DNA from 3 places in the Jeotgalibacillus marinus genome. Region 2 is predicted to be linked to each of the others. Evidence: riboswitches for the same ligand, from Rfam matches in the RefSeq annotation. Region 2 holds a riboswitch; each other region holds the start of a gene.
What was found. Region 2 has a riboswitch for S-adenosylmethionine ahead of AB1471_RS10455 (bifunctional homocysteine S-methyltransferase/methylenetetrahydrofolate reductase). Riboswitches for the same ligand answer to the same signal wherever they lie in the genome.
Positions count from the first base shown of each region.

Region 1: linked by a shared signal. The riboswitch ahead of AB1471_RS12615 (methionine biosynthesis PLP-dependent protein) and the one ahead of AB1471_RS10455 (bifunctional homocysteine S-methyltransferase/methylenetetrahydrofolate reductase) in region 2 are both predicted to bind S-adenosylmethionine.
Region 3: linked by a shared signal. The riboswitch ahead of metE (5-methyltetrahydropteroyltriglutamate--homocysteine S-methyltransferase) and the one ahead of AB1471_RS10455 (bifunctional homocysteine S-methyltransferase/methylenetetrahydrofolate reductase) in region 2 are both predicted to bind S-adenosylmethionine.

Region 1 covers NZ_JBFMIA010000013.1:3,541-11,067, forward strand. Annotated here, with positions in the region: gene AB1471_RS12595 (ABC transporter ATP-binding protein) at 1-120, opposite strand, end outside; gene AB1471_RS12600 (GntR family transcriptional regulator) at 117-503, opposite strand; gene AB1471_RS12605 (hypothetical protein) at 681-1,202, opposite strand; gene metC (cystathionine beta-lyase) at 1,511-2,686, opposite strand; gene AB1471_RS12615 (methionine biosynthesis PLP-dependent protein) at 2,683-3,801, opposite strand; SAM riboswitch class I at 3,945-4,049, opposite strand; gene AB1471_RS12620 (helix-turn-helix transcriptional regulator) at 4,288-5,223, opposite strand; gene AB1471_RS12625 (SDR family oxidoreductase) at 5,340-6,218, shown strand; gene AB1471_RS12630 (bile acid:sodium symporter family protein) at 6,591-7,514, opposite strand.
Region 2 covers NZ_JBFMIA010000008.1:85,299-92,825, forward strand. Annotated here, with positions in the region: gene AB1471_RS10450 (potassium channel family protein) at 572-1,228, shown strand; SAM riboswitch class I at 1,657-1,790, shown strand; gene AB1471_RS10455 (bifunctional homocysteine S-methyltransferase/methylenetetrahydrofolate reductase) at 2,009-3,871, shown strand; gene metH (methionine synthase) at 3,849-7,295, shown strand.
Region 3 covers NZ_JBFMIA010000002.1:23,209-30,735, forward strand. Annotated here, with positions in the region: gene AB1471_RS03125 (amidohydrolase) at 1-724, shown strand, start outside; gene AB1471_RS03130 (Spo0E family sporulation regulatory protein-aspartic acid phosphatase) at 1,095-1,292, shown strand; gene AB1471_RS03135 (acyl-CoA thioesterase) at 2,164-2,661, opposite strand; gene metE (5-methyltetrahydropteroyltriglutamate--homocysteine S-methyltransferase) at 2,690-4,993, opposite strand; cobalamin riboswitch at 5,150-5,355, opposite strand; SAM riboswitch class I at 5,431-5,544, opposite strand; gene AB1471_RS03145 (ROK family protein) at 5,664-6,569, opposite strand; gene AB1471_RS03150 (competence protein ComK) at 6,894-7,403, shown strand.

The sequences.
Region 1 (7,527 bases), on a different contig from region 2:
AGCACCATTTCGGCCAATAATTCCTGTAATTGTATTTTCTTTGATCGTAAAAGAAAGATTAATCAAGGCATTGAAACGACCGTATGTTTTCGTTAATTGATTGCATTCAATAACATTCATCCTTCCCCCCCCTCTCGATTGCCTCCAGCTTCTTGTATCATCGTGAATAATTCTTTTTCGCCTACTTGTAAATGAGCCGCTTCCTCTACAATTTCTTGGACTAATTTCTTTAATGTATGGTTGATTCGTTTGTGTCTGATCATGTTATGTGCTTCGTCTGATACAAACATTCCTAACCCCCGCTTTTTATATAAAATTTGTTCATCGACTAGCATGGTTAATCCTTTTCCTGCTGTTGCTGGATTGATGTTGAACATATCTGCCAACTGGTATTGCGAATAAACTTTATCATCTGGCTTAAAGTCCCCCTGAAGTATCTCCCTTTCAATCCATTCTGCGATTTGAACATAAATTGGTTTGGTCCCATCGGTATTGAGAATCAACGCCACACCCCCTATCCAACATAGTGCATTAGTGTTGTAATGTAGTGTATTATATTTTCTTAAAAATGGCAAGTGAAATTTTTATCCGCGCATGATGTCCTTTGGCCTATCATTTACAGCATAAAAAAACACCACCCGCGAATCGTTTCGCAAGTGGTGTCAAATTTCTCTAAATCGTTACTCTTCAAAGTCAAAGTCAATTGGTTCATCAGTTTCTGATATTACAAATCCAGATAAATCAACAATTTTTATTGTAGGTTCTTCGTTTTTATAATAGTCAGAGCGGTTATAGAATTGTCTAACAATCTCACCCATTAAAACTGTTATAGAATTTTCCAAAGACTCTCCGTCTGAGTTATTTACCGTCATGACAATCTCTTTATCATTAGTCATCTCAACTGTATTAAAAACTACTTCCCCGTCTTCACCATCTGGTTCAGTAAAATAATCTAGTAGTTGATCAAATTGTTTTTTTGATAGATGGAGATTTTCCCAGTCTTCTTCAGTTAGATTATCCATATCTAGCTCATCTAAATCTAAATCCTCCTCTGATTCATTATCGTCTTCATTATTAGAGGATTGGTTTGTTTCCGAAGTTCCCTGATCATTTTGGTCATCAGCTTCTTTCGATTCATCTGCACCACATGCGCTAAGTACTAGTAATAATGCTAGTACTAATAAAGAGGTAATTTTTTTCATAAAATATCCTTCTCCCTTAAAAAATAATATATTTTAAAACTCTCTAATTGTTCTTTAATAGTATAAATTATATTGTATGGTAATACTAGCATATTTTGTTATCAGCTTGATGTTGAACATATCTGCCAACTGGTGACGTAGTAAAATTTTTTATCCGCGTTTATTAAGTGGTTATCCGCGCTTACTACATGTTTATCCGTGTTTGCAATTAGTTTATCCGCGTATGATGTCATTTGACCTATCATTTGCACCATAAAAAAACACCACCTGCGAATCTTTTCGCAAGTGGCAGTGAACTATGAGCGTCTTCAACGATGTATAACTGGCCTACTTTGTTGCACAGCTACGAGTGCTTGTTTAATATCTGCTAGTAGATCATCCACGTGTTCTAACCCAACGGATAAACGTAAAAGCCCGTCAGTAATGCCTCTTTTTTCTCGTTCAACCACTGGCATTGCCGCATGAGACATGGTAGCAGGATAAGATAAAATAGATTCAACTGCACCGAGGCTGACGGCAAATACAGGTATTTTCATGCGATTCACAAAAATTCTTGCACAATTCTTTGATGCCAAGCGGAATGATACGACTGCGCCCGCTCCTGTTGCTTGACGCTTATGGATCGGGTATCCTGCATGGAACGAAAAACCTGGATAATACACTTCTTCAATTGCTGGATGATGATGGAGGTACTGAGCTATTTCCCTTGCTGATTCAGATGACTGCTTTAATCGGACACTCAACGTTTTCATTCCTCTAAGAAGTAACCAACAATCTTGCACACCTAAAATCGTTCCGCATGAATTTTGAATGAATGCCATCCGTTTACCAAGAGCTTCATCTTTTGCTACCGCGAGACCTGCCACCACATCACTATGACCGGACAAAAACTTAGTTGCACTATGCAATACAAGGTCTGCCCCTAAATCAAGCGGTTTTTGAAGTAAGGGAGTCATGAACGTATTATCCACAAACGTTAAGCACCCATTTGCTTTTGCAATCTTTGCAACTCCTTCAATATCTGTAATATTCAAGCAAGGATTTGACGGTGTTTCTATATAGATTACTTTGGTGTTCGGACGAACATTTCGCGCTGTTTCATCCATATCGGTCATATCAATAAAAGTGTGATCAATACCGAATTGAGTCAACACCTCTGTGATCACACGAAATGCACCGCCATACACGTCTTTTGAGACGAGCACGTGATCACCAGCTGATAACAGCATAAACGCTGATGAAATGGCCGCCATTCCCGATGCAAAAGCAAACCCTCGTGATCCACCTTCAAGCTCAGCAATTGCTTCTTCAAGTGCCTGCCTTGTTGGATTTCCTGAACGACTGTAGTCAAATTGTCCAAATTCATCGATAGATTCTTGATGATAAGTGGATGAATAATATAGCGGAACGTTTACAGCTCCTGTTTGTTTATCCCGAAATTGTGGCTGATGTAGCAATTTCGTTTCAAACTCATGGTTTGTCATATCACTGTTTCCTTTTTTTGCACGATGGCAAGTGCTCGTGCCAAATCTTGTGTAAGATCATCGATATGCTCAATGCCAACCGAAAATCTCAATAAGCGATCACAAACTCCTCGTTTATGCCTTTCATCTACCGGAATGTCCGCATGTGTTTGAGTCGCTGGGTACGTAACAAAGCTCTCGATCCCACCTAAACTTTCAGCAAATGTAATCAGCTGTAATGACCGTAAAAATGGGTCAATCCACTCTTCCTTTTCTAAGCGAAATGACACCATGCCACCAATTCCTGGATACAACACATCTGTAATGCCAGCCTGTTCCGCTAAAAACGCTGTGACCTGTTTTGCATTTTCTTGATGACGATCCATTCTAAGTGATAACGTCTTGAGACCCCTCACTAAAAGCCAACAATCAATCGGCCCTAAAACAGCCCCTGCCCCTTTATGAAAGGTCAATAGGCGTTCACATGTCTCCGTCCCTTTCGCTACAACCAAACCAGCTAACACATCATTGTGGCCCCCAATATATTTCGTTGCACTATGAATGACGATGTCTGCACCCAACGTTAATGGCTTTTGTAGGTAAGGGGTTAAAAATGTATTATCTACAATCGTCAATAAGTGGTGATCCCTTGCAAGACCCGCGACCGCTTTGATATCTGACATGTGCATCAATGGGTTTGTCGGTGTTTCAACAAAAATGGCTCGTGTATTCTCACATATCGATTCAGTTAGTTGGTCGATATCATTCGTATCAACATACCTTGTTTGAATGCCATATGCTTCTTCATAATGCTCGAGTAAACGATACGTTCCACCATAAATATCATCTGATGCGAGGAGCACATCTCCATGTTTAAATAGAGACAACACAAGTTGAATCGCTGCCATCCCAGAACTAGTCGCAAACCCTTCATCCCCTTGCTCAAGCTTCGCGATCCCCTCCTCTAAAACAGCACGAGTCGGATTTTTCGTCCGTGTATAATCATAACCAGTCGATTCACCAATTCCATCATGGCGATAAGCCGTCGAAAAATAAACAGGCGGATTAACTGTCCCAGTCGTTTGTTCACTACGATTCCCTAATTGTGCAAATTGCGTTTCTAGATGGTAACTCATCAGCACTTCCTCCTCGATCATCAAAAAATCGTTGTAAGATCGCTTTCGTTCAATAAAGTATTTAGCAAACAAAAACGTATTTTCAAAAAAAACGAAAAAGGACCTTCTCATAAGAAGAAGGTCCGAATAGGCATTCGTGGTTCTCCTTATCACTCAGTTTTTATAACCTGCTGGAATTAGCACCGTGCCAAATGCGGCTGGTTGCTGAGGTGTCAAAGGGCCAGTCCCTCAACCTCTCTAGATAAGTTGTATGCTATTTTGTTATATTCAGAATTATTTGTTGTTTTATACTTTACAACAACTTGGGAAAATAATCAAGAGAACATGTGAAAATGATGGATTTTTTCGAATAAAAAAACCACCTCCCGCTACACAATGTGGGAGATGGTATGAGAAGAGGCGTCGCTTTTACTCGATAACTTTTGAGATCACATCATCTGAATCCGTTCGAAACGATCAATGAATAAAGAGGTAACTATACTTTTTTTATTCAGGATACATTTTCAATATCTCTTTTGCTTGTAGACGCATTCTGTCTATTAAATACTTGGGCTCCTTTATCTGTACGTCTGTTCCTAGCCTATAAAATAGTGGAGTGATAAAAGAAATCTCGTTTTCTTCTATGGGTGAATCAATATAGCCAGTTCCATCTTCCTTCGTTTCTACACAGCCTTCTAGCCAAGGAACACTTTTACATTGACGTACCCCTTCTCTTGTTAGTAGAGCATACAAACGAATAGGATTTGTTACTTCAGTCGAATCAAACCATTCTTCTAAATTCATAAATTCCTCTTCATTTGTTTCTTTTAATTGTATAGAAAGAACACGATCTGCACGAAATAGTAATATTTTTTGTTTATTGTAATCATAAGCTGGAAGGTACCATAATCCATCATGTGCATATATACCAATTGGGCGTATATATTTTGTTGTAATTCCAGATTTAGAGTCATACTGAATAGATAAATTTTTATTTAACATAGACGCTTCTAACAAATCATTTAGATAAGGGGTATCTATACTTCTTTTTGGGTTCCAAAAAGATATATAAGAACGCATTTTATCTACTTTTATTTTCGCATCGTTTGAAAGCGAATTATATAATTTATGTGCGACAGCGCTAATTTCTGTATCAAAAGGAAGCGAACGATAGTAGCTTAAAGACTGAAAAGCAAAAAAGATCGAAACAGCCTCTTCTTCTGTAAATAAAATAGGAGGAAGCATCCTATTTTCTAAAACGGTATATCCACCATGTCTCCCCTGTTCAGCATAAATCGGTAGACCCATATCACTTAAATCTAACAAATATCGATGAATGGTTCGTACTGATATTTCAAATTCATCAGCTAATTCTTGAGCTGTAAATTTTCTTTTCGTCTTAACAAACATGAGTATGTCTAATAAACGTTTTGCTTTTGACATATTTCTCACCTTTCTTGTTTTAACCGTCAATCGTTGTCATGTTTTAGGGGTAGTATAATACATACTTTATTACTTTATCAATAAAGTACATTCTAGAGAGAAGAAGGAGACTTAATATGTCCAGAGAAATTGCTTTAAAAGGGAAAATAGCTGTAGTTGCGGGCGGAACTCGTGGAGCTGGTCGGGGTATTTCAGTTAAATTAGGTGAAGCTGGTGCAACAGTATATGTTACTGGAAGAACGACTAATAGTAATCAGTCACCAATGGGGCGTAAAGAAACGATTGAAGAGACAGCAGAATTAGTAACTAAAGCTGGTGGAACTGGAATACCTGTAAAAGTAGATCATACGGTTGAATCAGATGTAATAAGTTTATTTGATAAAATAAAAAAGGAACATGGTCGACTTGATATTTTAGTAAATGATATTTGGGGTGGGGACCCTCTTACTGAATGGGGGAAACCAATAGGAACTCACGATTTAAATAACGGGCTGCAAATTCAAAAACAAGCTGTCCAATCACATATAGTTACTGCTCATTATAGTATTCCTTTATTTAGAGAAAATAAGAAAGGTCTCATTATTGAAATTACTGATGGTGTAGATTATAAACCTCGTGGGAACTTCTATTATAGTCTTGCGAAAATATCGAATATACACATGGCTCAAGCAATGGCACAGGACTTAAAAGATTTTAATATAACTGCAATTGCAGTTACCCCAGGGTTTTTAAGATCAGAAGCAATGCTCGAATATTTTGGAGTAACAGAAGAAAATTGGAAAGAGGGAGCTAAAGATGATCCGCATTTTATTGCTTCTGAAACCCCATCTTATATTGGTGAAGCAATAAAATGTCTTGCTTCAGATCCTAAAATAGCTTCAAAAACAGGTGGAGTATATAGTACGTGGGAACTTTCTGAAGTATATGGATTTAAAGATATTGACGGCACACAACCACACTGGGGTAAATACTATAAGAATAATGTAGAAACATGAATGAACTACCTAAAAAAGAAGAAGATTTTCCGAGCGCTGAACAATTAGATATGTACTTTCTGTTTTATGATGTAAGCCTGGAGAATTGAAGGACGAGGACGAAATAACACAAGAAGCAGTGACAAAGGCAAGTAGAAGATAGATAGTTATTTGTTTATCTTTCCTCCTTGCCGTGGAGCATAGCTTTTTTATGGTTCTGGTGTAAGATTATCATTCTATGTGTATTTAATACTAATATTAATACCCTTTATGTACAACGACGTAACAAAACAACCCTCTAGCACCCACCCTGGTTCAATGATCGGTCGTCTTCTAGTCGTATATGATTAAAAACCCCGTGCCAAAATGAGCGAACGAAAATCAATCATTATGCTAATTTTTTCTACTCCAAAACGTTACAACAAGTGTTCCTGAGACATTGTGCCATATACTGAAAATGGCGCTTGGTACTGCCGCTACTGGATTAAAGTGGGCAGCAGCAAGCGTTGCTCCAAGCCCTGAGTTTTGCATGCCAACTTCAACAGCAATCGCTTTTTGACTCGCCAAATCAAGCTTTAACGCTTTTGCAAGGGTAAATCCGATCAACAAGCCAAGTCCATTATGTATCACCACGATTGAGAAAATGAGCAAGCCCGATGTGACGATTTGCTCCTTGCTCCCCCCAACAATTGAGCCTATGATCGCTACAATAGCAATAACAGAAACTAATGGCATGACAGGGATTGCCTTTTCAACTTTTTCTTTTAATAACGAACGTACACCAATACCCAAAACAACAGGGATCAGCACTACTTGGACAACAGACATGAACATGCCAAAAAACGACACATCCAGCCACTGACTAGCAAAAACAAAGATAAGTGCAGGTGTTAAAATTGGTGCAAGTAACGTAGAGACAGACGTAATAGCAACTGACAATGCTGTATTTCCTTTCGCTAAATACGTAATCACATTCGATGCGGTTCCTCCAGGGCAACAACCTACTAAAATAACTCCAACAGCAAGTTCAGGTGGAAGTTGAAATAGAGTCGCTAACCCAAATGCAAGTAGCGGCATGATCGTGTATTGCGCTGCTACTCCGATGAACACACTTTTCGGTTGTCTTGCGACGGCTTTAAAATCTTGAACCGTTAGCGTCATGCCCATTCCAAACATAATAATGCCAAGCAAAATGGTTATGTATGGTCCAATCCATGTAAATCCAGAAGGAAAGAAGAAAGCAATAACCCCTATGAGTAACACCCAAAACGCAAATGTATTTCCTGCAAAACGACTTGCTTTTACCAACCCACTAATAATGGCCACTCCT
Region 2 (7,527 bases):
TATTAATTTTTTAAAATCAATTTAAAATATATTTCTCTCTTATAACTTCAATGATTTTACTTGTCGTAATTCTTACAGCGTCAGAAACCATAACTTTCGTACATTTTTTAAAATTTTTTTGTGTGTTTAAAAATATTCTTTTCATGGGGTTTATCTTTTTAGTTTACTGGTGAATACAATGGCTAATAAAAAGAAGAGAAAATCATCTACGAGTCCGGAAGAAGAGTCATATTAAAATGTTATATAGGAATTATATTTCGTTATAGTTTGTTCATGACATCAACTCAGGAAAATTCGAGAAGAATTTTTCTAGTCGGTAAGTAGTTTTTTTGTTATTTAGGAAATAATATTTTAAATAAATGCTGATAACTAAATATGTGAAAATTCATCATTGTGCTCTAGCGGTCAGTTTCTCGAGTCGGTCACACAATCAAGTAAACAAAATTCGTCTACTTGTGTTGTGCGTCTTATGCTTGCCTGAATAAGCCGTTTGCGCTTTTGTTTTCTACTCATACATTAGTTAAGAATAGTAGTGCTTTAGAACGCGTGTTATAGAAAAGGATGGATCAACGTGAAAAAACAAGTTGCTGTATTAGGATTAGGAAGCTTTGGTGGTCATTTAGTTGAAGAATTTCATCATATTGGAGCGGAAGTGTTTGCGATGGACCGTGACCCAGAGCTAGTGGATCGGTTCAGCGACATTGCTACTCATGTTATCCGTGGAGACGCACAAGATGAGCAACTCCTGATACAAGAGGGGATACGAAATTTTGATTTAGTCGTTGTGTCTTTTGGAGAAAACATTGAGGCAAGTATTTTAACAACGCTTATTCTTACAGACCTAGACGTAAAAGAAATTTGGGTGAAAGCATCAAGCCTTTATCATCAAAAGGTGCTCGAGAAAATTGGTGCAACGCGAGTAATCCGACCAGAAAAAGATATGGCTAAAAGAATTGCACACCGTATAACCTCTGAACATTTAATTGATTATGTTGAGCTTACAGATGAACATTCGATGGTTGAAATAAAAGCTACACCAAAAATAATTGGCAAGACGCTTGCAACCTTAAATGTAAGAAAGCGATTTGGTTGTAATATTGTTGGCATATACCGATCGCACGACATGATCGTTTCGCCGACTGGTGAAGACAAGATTTTAAAAGATGATATGTTGATTGTTATCGGCGAAAATCGTAAACTGCATCGATTTGAAAAGCAAGGGGTGTAATGATGTGTGAAAAAAGTTGGAGCATTCAGGTCACCCCAATCTTAATCGTGGTTTTATTGTGGGGACTTGCTATTAAATCACACGACCTGTCCATAGTAAAAAATACTATTCCCAAAAGGTACTTGCAGGGTGAAAGAAAAAACGTTCTCGCGTGTTGAGAACGTTTTTTTTTGAAAAGGTAGTTCAATTATCATGAACAGCTGATAAAGTGGATGCAAGCTTCGATAAACAGGTCATGAGCTTAGATAAACAGCTAACAAACTTCGAAAACACACCTCAAGTGATTACTAGTGGATGTATTCGATGATAATGAAGTGGAATAGTGGCTGTCAGGAATTACAGAGTAGGCGTAGAATTTTTTTATTTTTGAGTATTGACGCTATTGTGTATTTTTAGTAGAGTAATCTTAATTGAATAAATAGTTTGTATTCTTATCGAGAGAGGTGGAGGGACAAGGCCCTGCGAAACCTCAGCAACCTTCAATCTTTTTTTAAAAGTATTTGAAAAGGTGCTAACTCCATCTTGCCTGTAAACATTTGTTTGCGTGCAAGGAAGATAAGGAGAGTTGTCAGCTTATACGTACAGGTCTTCTTAATGATAAATAAGAAGGCCTTTTTGCATACAGATTTAAAAAAGACTTGTCGGTTTAAATGTAAGTAATCCTTTTTCATATGAAGGGAAGAACCCGCTAAAGTTCCAGAAATAGTTTTAAGCAAATAGCTACAAAACGAGCTGGCTCCACATTGGAGTGCAATACAAAAATAAGAGAGGGGAATAGACATGAACTTTTTGGATGCGCTTCAGGAAAAAATCTTAATTGCAGATGGAGCGATGGGAACGCTGCTCTATTCATACGGCACGGATCAATGTTTTGAAGAGTTAAACATTTCTCAAGCAGAACATATCCAACGCATTCACACAGCTTATATCAATGCAGGAGCAGATGTAATTCAAACGAATACATATGGTGGCAACTATCACAAGCTGGAACGATACGGTCTACAGGATCAGGTGAAAGAAATCAATAGTGCCGCTGTTAGAAATGCGAAAGCCGCTGCTACTGAAGGTACGCATATTCTTGGTACGATTGGCGGTATACGCGGTATTCGCCCACAATTCATTGAATTAGATGAAATTAAACGTACGTTTCGAGAACAGCTCTATTGTTTGCTTTTAGAGGGCGTGGATGGGTTGTTATTTGAAACCTATTATGATTTAGCAGAGCTGTCTACACTTGTACAAATTGCTCGCAAGGAAACGGATCTTCCAATCGTTGCACAAGTGTCTCTTCAAGAAGTTGGAGTGCTTCAAGACGGTACACCGATTACGGAGGCTTTGAAAAGATTAGAAAATGTTGGTGCCGATGTTGTTGGAATCAATTGTCGCCAAGGTCCATTTCATATGCTTAGAACGTTAGAAAGGGTGCCACTGCCCAAACACGCTTTTTTATCTTCGTATCCTAATGCAAGTCTTCCGTCCTATTCTGATGGAGCGCTTCAATATAACAACAATGCAGATTATTTTGGAGAGTGCGCAAAGTCTTTTCAAGCACAAGGCATTCGTTTGCTTGGAGGTTGTTGTGGCACGACGCCCGATCATATTCGCGCATTTTCTCAAGCGTTAGAAGGAGCTGTTCCGATAGAAGAAAAGCAGATCATCGTTCCTAAACCAAAAATTGAAGTACGATCGCAGTCACGTGTGATTCCTGAGCCTTTGCAATCCATTGTTTTATCTCGACCATCTGTTGTAGTTGAGTTAGATCCCCCAAAAAAACTGAACACAGATGCTTTTATGAGAGGGGCAAAAGCACTGAAGGACGCGGGGGCTGATGCGATTACACTAGCGGACAATTCTCTCGCTAGTCCACGTGTATCAAATGAGTCTCTTGGTCACCTGATCAAGCAAGAAGTTGGCGCAAGGCCACTTGTTCATATTACGTGTAGAGACCGTAATTTAATTGGTCTCCAGTCTCATTTAATGGGGCTCCATACGCTTGGGTTGCACGATATTTTAGCGGTAACAGGTGATCCGACAAAGGTTGGGGATTTCCCTGGAGCAACATCTGTGTACGATGTGTCTTCATTTGAATTGATTGAAATGATCCAACAGTTAAATCGAGGCATTTCAATGTCTGGTAAAGATTTAGGAGAATCAACTTCCTTTTCAATCGGCGCTGCATTTAATCCTCACGTACGAAGTGTCGAACGTGCTGTGGTGCGTATGGAGAAAAAGATTGCAGCTGGAGCAGATTATTTTATGAGTCAGCCTGTCTTTTCACAAGAAAAGCTATTGGATGTGTATGACCATACAAAACACATTGAAAAACCAATGTACATTGGACTTATGCCACTCACGAGTAGTCGAAATGCAGAGTTTTTACATCATGAAGTTCCAGGGATTAAGCTATCAGATGAGGTTCGTGAACGTATGTTAAAAGTATCTGATGATAAAGAAAAATCAGCTCAAGAAGGCATCTTGATCACAAAAGCATTGATTGATGCAGCGCTCGAGTTGTTTAACGGCATTTACTTAATTACACCATTTATGCGCTATGAGACCACGGTTGAATTAACAAGATACGCAAATGAACAAGCTGCCAAAAGAGCTGGAGGGATTTCGAATGTGTCCAACGTTATTCATTAAACAACTAGAGAAAAAAATCCTCATTATGGATGGAGCAATGGGCACGATGCTTCAAGAAGCTCAGCTGAGTACTGATGATTTTGGTGGAGAAGAACTAGAAGGCTGTAATGAAAATTTGAACCGAACGGCACCTAATTTAATTGAACAAATCCACGATGTTTATTTTGCGGCAGGAGCAGACATTGTTTGTACAAATACTTTCGGAAGCATGAGTGTGGTGCTTGAAGAGTACGATATTGGGCAAGACGCGTATGAATTAAGCAAACTTGGTGCTGAAATTGCCAAACGCTCCGCAGTTAAATGGTCAACAGCTGTTCAACCAAGATTTGTCGCTGGGTCTATGGGTCCAACGACGAAAACACTTAGCGTTACAGGGGGAACAACCTTTGAGGCGCTAACATCTTCTTACGCTGAACAAGCGAGAGGGTTGATTGACGGTGGAGCAGACTTGTTACTTGTTGAGACAAGTCAGGACCTTTTAAACGTTAAATGTGCTTTTTTAGGTATTCAAGAAGCATATGAACGAACAGGTAAAGAGCTTCACATCATGATTTCAGGAACGATTGAACCAATGGGTACGACACTTGCTGGACAAACAATCGAAGCATTTTATATAAGTGTTGAGCACATGAACCCAGTTTCCGTCGGACTGAACTGTGCAACGGGTCCTGAATTTATGCAAGATCATATACGATCACTTTCCGATTTAAGCAACTCGTACGTTAGCTGTTATCCGAATGCGGGATTGCCTGATGAAGAGGGACAATATCATGAAACAGCCGACTCATTATCCAAGAAGCTTGTAGGCTTTGCAGAAAAAGGCTGGCTAAATATTGTTGGCGGGTGTTGTGGTACGACGCCAGCTCATATCAAATCATTAGCCGAATCAATGAAGAAATTTAAACCTAGACAGATCGTGAAAAAGCAAGTACACACCGTGTCAGGAATTGAACCCCTTGTGTATGACGATCCATCCATGCGTCCCCTTATGATTGGCGAGCGCACAAATGTGATTGGCTCGCGTAAATTTAAACGATTAATCGCTGAAGGAAAGATAGAAGAAGCGTCTGAAATTGCTCGTGCACAAGTAAAAGGGGGCGCACATGTCATCGATATTTGTTTAGCCGATCCTGACCGTGAAGAACTAGATGATATGGAACAATTTATTCAGGAAGTCGTGAAAAAAGTGAAAGTTCCACTCGTGATTGATTCAACGGATGAAGCGGTTATTGAAAAAGCGCTTAAATATTCACAAGGGAAAGCGATTATTAACTCGATCAATTTAGAAGATGGTCTTGAGCGATTTGATGCCGTTATTCCTTTAGTTAAAAAGTTTGGTGCAGCGGTTGTTGTGGGAACAATAGACGAAATTGGAATGGGTGTATCTGTAGAACGCAAGCTTGAAATTGCCAAACTCTCGTATCAAATTTTAGTAGAAGATTATGGTGTGAATCCTTCAGATATTATTTTTGATCCACTTGTATTTCCAGTTGGAACAGGAGATGAGCAGTACATCGGTTCAGCGAAAGCAACGGTTGAAGGGATCAAAGCGATTAAAGAAGCACTGCCATTGGTGCAAACGACATTAGGCATTAGCAACGTGTCATTTGGTTTACCGCCAGTTGGTCGAGAAGTATTAAACGCTGTATTCCTTTACCACTGCACACGAGCAGGGCTTGATTACGCAATAGTTAATACTGAAAAACTAGAACGTTTCGCATCTATTTCAACAGAAGAAGTGAAGATGGCAGAAACACTGTTGTTTGATACAACAGACGAATCACTCGCACTCTTTACCGAATTTTATCGTGGAAAGAAAAAAGAAATGAAATCTACTATGCCTGATATGACACTAGAGGAACGCCTAGCTTATTACGTCGTTGAAGGGACAAAAGAGGGGTTGCTACCTGATTTAGAAAAAGCATTAGCAGCATACGAAGCACCTCTAAGCATTATTAATGGACCGCTTATGATGGGAATGAAAGAAGTGGGGCGTCTTTTTAATGCCAATCAGTTAATCGTTGCTGAAGTGCTTCAAAGTGCAGAGGTCATGAAAGCCTCAGTAGCTTTTCTTGAACCTCATATGGATGCATCCGATATGTCTTCATCTAAAGGAAAAGTCCTCCTTGCAACAGTAAAAGGGGATGTGCATGATATCGGAAAAAACCTGGTCGACATCATATTAAGCAATAATGGCTATGATGTTGTGGACCTTGGTATCAAAGTCACGCCTACTGTATTAATAGAAGGAATTAAGCGAGAGAAACCGGATCTTGTGGGTTTATCTGGATTACTCGTAAAGTCTGCTCAGCAAATGGTGATTACGGCAAGTGATATGCAAGAAGAGGGTTTGGAGATTCCGATTTTAGTTGGTGGGGCAGCACTCTCACGTAAATTTGTGGATACAAAAATTTCGCAAAACTATGAGGGGCTCGTGCTTTACGCGAAAGATGCGATGAACGGACTCACGCTTGCAAACCAATTGCAGGACGAGCTGGAGCGAGTGCAGCTAGTTAAAGAACGACAAGCGAAACGTGATGCCATTGCTAGTGCTGTTCCTTATGAAAAAAAAGAGAAATCGGTTATTGCAGTTAAAACGCGTCCAGCCGTTTCAACAGATGTACCTGTGTTCACTCCTTCAGACTTAAAACGAAGAGTGCTGAATTCATACTCCGTTGCTCACGTAGAGGCCTATATTAATATGCAAATGCTGATTGGGCATCATTTAGGTGTAAAAGGAAAAGTGTCACGCTTGCTGGCAGAAAAAGATGAGAAGACGATGAAAATTAAAGCTGTAGTGGATAACTTGATCTCTGAAGTAAAAGCAGAATCACTTATTCAACCTTCTGCTGTGTATCAATTCTTTCCTGCACAATCGAACGGGGATGATGTGATTATTTATGATCCGACCGATCATCGTCGCGAGATTGAACGCTTTACGTTTCCACGTCAACCTAGAGAACCGTTCCTATGTTTGGCGGATTATTTAAAATCAGTCGATAGCGGTGAACTTGATTATGTTGGCTTTTTCACTGTTACTGCTGGTCGTGGTATACGTGAAAAAGCGCAAATTTATAAAGATGCAGGACGCTTTTTGGAAAGCCATGCATTGCAGTCACTTGCTCTTGAAACAGCAGAAGGCTTTGCAGAGCTCGTTCACCAGCAAATGCGTGATCGCTGGGGCTTCCCGGATGCTGTGGACTTCACCATGCAAGAGCGTTTCAGTGCTAAGTATCAAGGCCAACGTTTTTCATTTGGCTATCCAGCTTGTCCTAATTTAGAGGATCAAGAAAAGCTGTTTAAATTGATTCAGCCCCAGGAAATCGGGGTTGAACTGACAGATGGGTATATGATGGAGCCGGAAGCCTCGGTTTCCGCGATTGTTTTTGCTCATCCGGAGGCTAGGTATTTTAATGTTTTGTAGGATTGAACGCGAAGGTAGAGGCAATCAAGCACGATAATTCTAATCAATCATGCGATGTGTATTTACAGAATCAGGGACATAACTACAGATTATGGTGGGGGCATCAGCGGTTATGTGCAGTTTTCCGAAGCTTAGAACTCGTTTATCGAAGTTAAGGTTTCCGTTATCGAAGCATACTCTCACGTTATCCACGTTTAGTGACTATTTACCTATAGTAATTTGAACAAAAAGC
Region 3 (7,527 bases), on a different contig from region 2:
TCAAACTGGCTTTGTCGATGATATGGATTTTTTATTTGGCGTCCACCTACGTCCAAAAGAAGAACTAGCATTAGGTAAGTCCGCCCCCTCTTTACGACATGGTGCGGCAATCTTTTATGAAGGAGAAATTGTTGGTTCGGATACACATGGGGCACGACCTTATCTAGGGGTGAACGCCATCGATATAGGCATGACACTTCAGCAACACCTTAATCAGTTGCGTCTTTCCCCAATGATTCCACATTCAATTAAAATGACAAAATTTCATGCTGGAAGTAAAAGCCCCAATATCATTCCTGGCTCTGCTTCTTTCAGTGTGGATGTTCGATCACAAACCAATCAAGGTTTATCGACTTTACAAGAACGTACGCAAGCCATTATGAATTCATTGGAGAATTTGTATGCGGTTAAAATTCAAGGAACGTGGATCGATTATACGCCCGGAGCAGAAGTTTCTGATGAAGCGAAACACATCCTTGAATCGGCAATCAGGGAAACAAGAGGAGACGCCAATCTAGTTGAACCAATCACTACACCAGGAAGTGATGATTTTCACTTTTACACGATCAAACGACCGAACCTAAAAGCAACAATGCTAGCCTTAGGGGCAAATCTCACCCCTGGCCTACATCATCCAAAGATGACTTTTGACCGATCTTGTCTTGTACATGGAGTTGAGATTTTAACGTGTGCGGTTAAAAAAGCGTTTATTCATAGCAAGTAACAAACATAGGATCAGATCTTCGATACGTGATTGCGACGAAGAACTGACCCTTTGCATTAGCATTGGTTCATGGTGATCAAAAAAGTAGTTGGTTCGGGGATATGTGCGAATTATTTGGTTTGATGTGAGAATCTGCGCACCCGGTGATCGAATCACCTGCTTTTCAAATCACTGTAGCGAATTCTTCTTTTTATATGCAATTTTGTCGTGTCTATTTATTTCCTACATGGACACGTTTTACTCCTCTCCCACTTGCACCTTTTTTCTTTTTTTGTCTTTTTTTTAGAACCTTTGTCGATGCTATTTCGAAATATGAAATATCTTCTATAATAGTCTTTGTGAGAAAAAAATACAATTAAGGGAGAGTACAATGAATAGAGTTAGCATTGAACAACTACTATTAAAAAAGATTAATAGAATTAGAAAAGAAATGATTAACACCGCTTTTGAAACTGGAATAAATAGTACAGAAACGCTACATTGTAGTGAAAAGTTAGATAAGTTGATTAACCTACATGTCAAATACTTTTCTAATAAAGCTCATACCGAGCATATTATTGCATCATAAAATAAGGAGCATGACCCCCAGCTTATACATATAGTAGATTCCAAACACAGTACTCAACACTCCATTAAATTGTATAAGCGATTATTAATCTGCACATTACTCTTACTCATCACAATTAGGATTCCGATTATTGTACTAAAAAAGAGCATACTTATAGCCTTTCCTTCTCAAAAAAACAAGCATGTAAAGAGCTCTTCACATTTACTGTACTTTTTGTAGAGGTAAAAAAAGCATCACTAAGTCGTCAATGTATATTTGGTCATTCAACAAGTAGCTAGAGAGCAAATGAGAATCGGAAGGAAAATAACAACTGAGTATTTTCGTTATTGCTGTGCAACGGACAGAGTTATTCTGCATGTAGAGATCTGGAAATTAAAATTAATTCGAATTATAAAAAGACGATTGGTGATTTACCTATTGTATCTACACTTAAACAAGCAGGGTGCGGGTGAAAAATCGGTGTCTGGAGAGGTGTTGCATTTGATTTTACAATTAAACACAATCTATTAAATTCTATAGTTAAGCTTATAATACTTCCTTTCTGACATGTTTCTTCTACTGTATGTCTATGTATTCTTGGAATATCTCTTTACTGCATTACCAGTTTGCAAAATGTTGTCTTTTTTTCTACACCTACAAAAAAGAACTTGTTAATATATTTGCACATCAAAGAGGATCACACCGATCTTGTCGGAGTGATCCTCTTAAACTGGATTGGTTCTTCCTTCCCCTGTTTATTCCGTCTATATATGGAGATAACAGCTGAACCACGTCTTTTGCTCCATTTTTCCAACCAAATTGCGGTCGATTGACGAAGGCTGGTACCATGTCACTCATCTCTTACAGGTGTTATCCTTACGAGCGGTACTACTTACTTATGTTTGACTAACGGAGCATCCTGATTGACTGTCCTTTTTCGTTGCTCTCTTCGTTGCTGGGAAGTTTGAAAAAGCCACTTTTGCTCTTCCGTTTCTGGTACCACCAAAGGAACTTCTGTAGGTGTTCCTTTATCATCAACAGCAACCATTGTTAAAAATGAGGTGGTGGTTACTTTTTTCACTTTTTCTAATAAATTTTCAGAGTAGACTTTCACATATACTTCCATCGATGTTTTTCCCGTAGATGAAACAAAAGCCTCTAAAATCAAGATATCTCCTACTTTAGCTGCGCCGACAAAATTAACCGAATCGATAGACGCTGTTACAACAACTTTGTTGCAATGCCTCATGGCAGAAATAGCAGCTATTTCATCAATATATGATAATACCTGTCCGCCAAAAATCGTCTCTATATGATTCGTATCTGGCGGTATGACCAGCCTTGTTTGTAACGTGTGTGATTGATTGACTGAAGCGCTTTGCCTGTTCAATATGGAACCCCCTTTCTATCCGTTTCTACTACTTAACTAGTGCCTCGCTTGGTGTTTCCTTTCGAATTTGTCGGGCTGCTTCGACCATGTTTTTAAGGGCGTTGGTTGTTTCTTCGATTCCTCTTGTTTTCAATCCGCAGTCTGGATTAATCCAGAAAATTTTTGGTTGAAGTACGTGTAATGCTCGTTGGATGTTGGTTTTAATTTCTTCCACTCCCGGTACTCGCGGACTATGAATGTCGTATACGCCTAACCCGATTCCTTTTTCATATGCCTTTTCTTCGAAAGCAGAAATCAACTCTCCATGGCTTCGGGCAGCTTCAATCGAGATGACGTCAGCATCCAATTGATCGATGGTATCCATGATTTTCTCGAAATCAGAATAGCACATATGTGTATGGATTTGAGTGTTATCCTGTACAGAGGATGTGGCGAGCTTAAAGGCGTGAACTGCCTCCTTCAAATATTCCTTTTGCTTTTCGACTTTCAGTGGAAGGCCTTCTCGTAAAGCTGGCTCATCAACCTGTATCATATGAATACGATTTTCCTCAAGGAATTTAATTTCTTTTTTCAATGCCAGAGCAATTTGTTTGGTGACTTCAAATCGGCTTATATCATCTCGGACAAATGACCAATTCAAAATTGTAATAGGGCCTGTCAACATCCCTTTCACCGGTTTTTTTGTGAGAGATTGAGCGTATGAGATTTCCTTTACCGTCATTGATCCTTTTAATGAAATATCTCCATAAATAATAGGTGGCTTCACACATCGAGAACCGTATGATTGTACCCAACCGTACTTGGTAAAGGCAAACCCGTCCAGCTTTTCTCCGAAATATTCGACCATATCATTGCGTTCAAATTCACCATGTACGAGTACATCGAGGCCGATTCCCTCCTGATGCTCGATCCAGTAGGAGATGTTTTCTTCAATAAATTTTTCATACTGCCCGTTAGACCATTCTCCTCTTCGCCATTTAAGCCGTGCTTGCCGGATTAATTTGGTTTGGGGGAGGCTGCCAATCGTTGTTGTTGGTAGCAGCGGAAGCTTAAAGACATCTTGTTGTATTTGCTGGCGGATGGAGTAGTGTGTCTTTCGTTTCGGCTCCACTTCGTCCCATCTTTTGAGCTCTTCTTGGACTTTCTTTTGATTTCTACCTGGTGACTGCCAAAGGATTTCTATTCCTCGGGCACTCTCTTTGATTTTTGCTTCGATCGCTTTTTTTCCGTTATTCAAACCTTCTGCTAGAACAATCGCCTCTTCAAGCTTTTCATCCGCAAAGGCGAGGGCGTTTTTTACTGCGGCATCAATCTCCTTCTCCGTTGTAACGGTTACAGGGACATGCAGTAAGCTACAGGATGGTTGTACGATTAGTCGGTCTTTTTCAACAACGGATAAAATCCTCTCAAGCTGTGTGAGTTTACCATCCAGGTCTGACCTCCAAATGTTACGACCATTGATGATCCCCGCAGCCAAGAATTTGTCTTCAGGAAAGCCATACTTTTTTAGAGATTCCAGATTGGCACCTTGATCATGAACAAAGTCAAGTCCGATCCCGGCAACAGGAAGAGAAATGATCTCCGTGTAATGTTCGACCGCTTCAAAGTACGTTTGAAGGAGAATTTTTATACTCGGAACTCCCTTTTGTATACTCTTATACGTTTCTTTAAATAAGTTGATTTCTTCCTCTGAGATAGATGTTGTTAAGATTGGCTCATCAATTTGTATCCATTCAGCTCCAGCGTTCTCCAACTCTTTAAAAACGTTTATGTACAGCGGAATAAGTTTTTGAAGTAGTTTATGAAAATCCTTTTTATCGTATCCTTTGGATAGTTTTAAAAAAGTAATTGGGCCGAGAATAACTGGCTTCCCTACGATTCCAACTTTATCTTTTGCTTCAAGAAAGGAATGAAGCAGACGATTTTCTGTAAGCGTTGGCTCGCTAGATTCAAGCTCTGGGACAATGTAATGATAATTTGTGTTAAACCATTTCGTCATTTCAGAAGCGACCGATTCTTTGTTACCTCGTGCGATGTCAAAGTACGTTTCGATTGGCACTTCTCCACCTTTATGCTGGAAACGCTTTGGTACGAATCCAAACATGACTGCCGTGTCAAGAACATGGTCGTAAAAACTAAAATCTCCCACTGGAATGAGGTCAATTCCCATCTCTTTTTGTTTCTGAAGATCGTGTAAGCGGAGATGCTCCATTTCTGTCGACAATGACGATTTAGTGATTTTTCCTGCCCAAAATTGCTCAAGGGCTTTTTTCCATTCTCTTTTTACTCCGATTCTTGGATAACCGATCGTTGAACTTAGTACTTTCGTCATTTTTATTCCTCCATTCATTTTTTCATTACATACAAAACGAACCCAATAAAAAAATCTCTCCATTTTCAGAGAGATTGTTATGGGCGCATGGTCAAATAAAGGTTGTGAAGACAGTCTTGTCCCAACGCGTTCATAACACCTCCCTATCCTCGTAGTCTAGTGTCTTTCCAACAGGCAGGTTTCCTGGCTTATGTTCTTCACTTCCTGCGCCTTCCCATCTCTTTTCACGAAAGAGACAGTGACCTTTGTGCAGGTTGCTCCCATATACAGTGGCGGGACCGCGTCGGATTCTCACCGAACTTCCCTTTTAAGTTGAATTAGCTTTGGATAGCTAAGACAACACCTGAAGTCATTCACGATATTTAATTGGTAATGAGTGCGATAGAAAACAAAAAAACCACTCTATTTTGTAGATAGAGAGGCTCATTTACGCACCCCTCTTATTTCTCAAAGCATTTTTTGCTTTGCTGGAATTGGCACCTTTTCAACACTTAGTGCTGGAAGGTTGCCGGGCTTCATAGGGCCAGTCCCTCTGCCTCTCTAAATAAGAGTTTCAAAATATTGAATTAACAGAATAATATCATTGACAAAATAGACTGTCAACATTTTTTGTTTTGGTAATAACGTGTATGTTCTTAAAGGTTAAAACCGTCTCCAAGCTAAAAGAATTCTAGCCCACGTAGACCTCACTCTTTGCATAAAACGCCGCACCTAGAACGCCCGCTTCATTACCGTGTGTAGCGTGAGAGAAATGAAATGAATGTTTTAAACTATCGTAGACGCGCTCGTTCGTTTTTTCAACCAAGATAGGTAATAGGTATTCGTGTTCAGTCATCACGCCTCCACCCATAACGAAAATCGCTGGATTGATCGTGTGCGCAACATTCGCCAATGCGATCGCGATGTAAGTAAGGGTTTCGTCAACTAGCTGAACAGCTTCTTTTTCACCTGCGATGGCCCGCTGAATCGCTTCTTGTGCTCCGTTTTCCCATCCGAATTGCCTTCGACTCTCACGTGATAAGGCTGTGCCACTAGCATAGGCCTCCAAAGCACCTGGATTCATATTCGCGTGAATCCTACCGTCTGGCACGATGATCATGTTTCCAATCTCACCAGCACATCCTTTATCTCCTTGAATGAGAGCGCCTTGGTGAACATAACCACTTCCAACTCCTGTACTAACTGTTGTAAACCAGACACTTTCGTACCCTTTTCCCGCCCCATTCATTGCCTCTGAAAGAGCCGATGCATTTGCATCGTTCACAAGGAACACTGGAAGATTAACATGCTCTTGTAGCGCCTTTGTAATATGAAAATGTCCCCAATTAGGAAGATTAGGCGGATCTAACAACAGACCTTGCTGGTGATCCAACGGTCCAGGAGCACATAATCCAATTCGCTGGAACGGGTACTTCTCCATTGCTCGTTCTAACATCGCGAATATGATCGAAAGAGTATGAGCCGGCCCATGTCCAACCTCTGAATCTCTTTCTTCCCAGTGTAGTACTGTCGCATCATCATCTATTACACCTACACGTACTCTAGTTCCTCCAAGATCTATACCTGCTATATACATGCTAGTTCACCCTTTCGTTCTTGAAATACCAATGTTAGTTTATATAAACTCATCGTTTTGGTATCGGAAAACTTTATTCTATTTAAATGTTCTAACAATTAAATGATATCGTAACTTGGTGGTGGTGTCTAACATAGAAAAAGGGCCCCCACCCATAGACTCAGCATGATTATGTATTGCAAGAATCAACATTAAACAGGGACAAGTTTTAAGTACTTGTGGATAACTATAACCATCAAGCAAATTATTCATAATTTTCAATTTTATTGTTTTTATTTGTAGAATGATAAAGTATAATAGGGACAAAGACTGGAGGGGTGGTTAATGACTTATATGGCAAATCACGAGTACAGGATTAGTCAATCTACAATGGCCATACAGCAAGCGTTTCATTTAGAGTATGAATCCGTTATTTACGATCGTAAAGGTACCTACTATTCAAAAAAGCCCGTGATGGCTCTTTTGGAGGAAAGTTGTCTTCGAGCTGGCAGTAAAATGAAGGGACGACTGGAAGCCGCCAGACATACGTTGACCATACGCAACAAAATACCACTCATCATAGACCCACTTACCTATTTATATGCATTCCCTACCCACTCATCTACGAATGATCAAAACATTTGGTTCTTCCCTCCTCATGTGGTCGATCAACGCCCCCACCCAGACAACCCAAAGAAAACCATCATCATTTTAAGTACGAACCAATTCATCACGGCTAATTGCTCTTTGTCATCTTTTCGTAATCAACAAAAGCGAACCTCACAGTTGTTTTATGAGTTTTCATTTTTCCCAAGAATCGATCCTGATCGACCGAGGGATCCATTTCCAATTTAATGAAACAAAATGGTGTGAACAAATGGATTTGATTCCATTCGCTCACACCATTTTATTTTGGAAACTGTCGTTTATCAGTTAACAATCTTCGTTTTTCGTTTCAACCACCTAATTAAGCACAAAC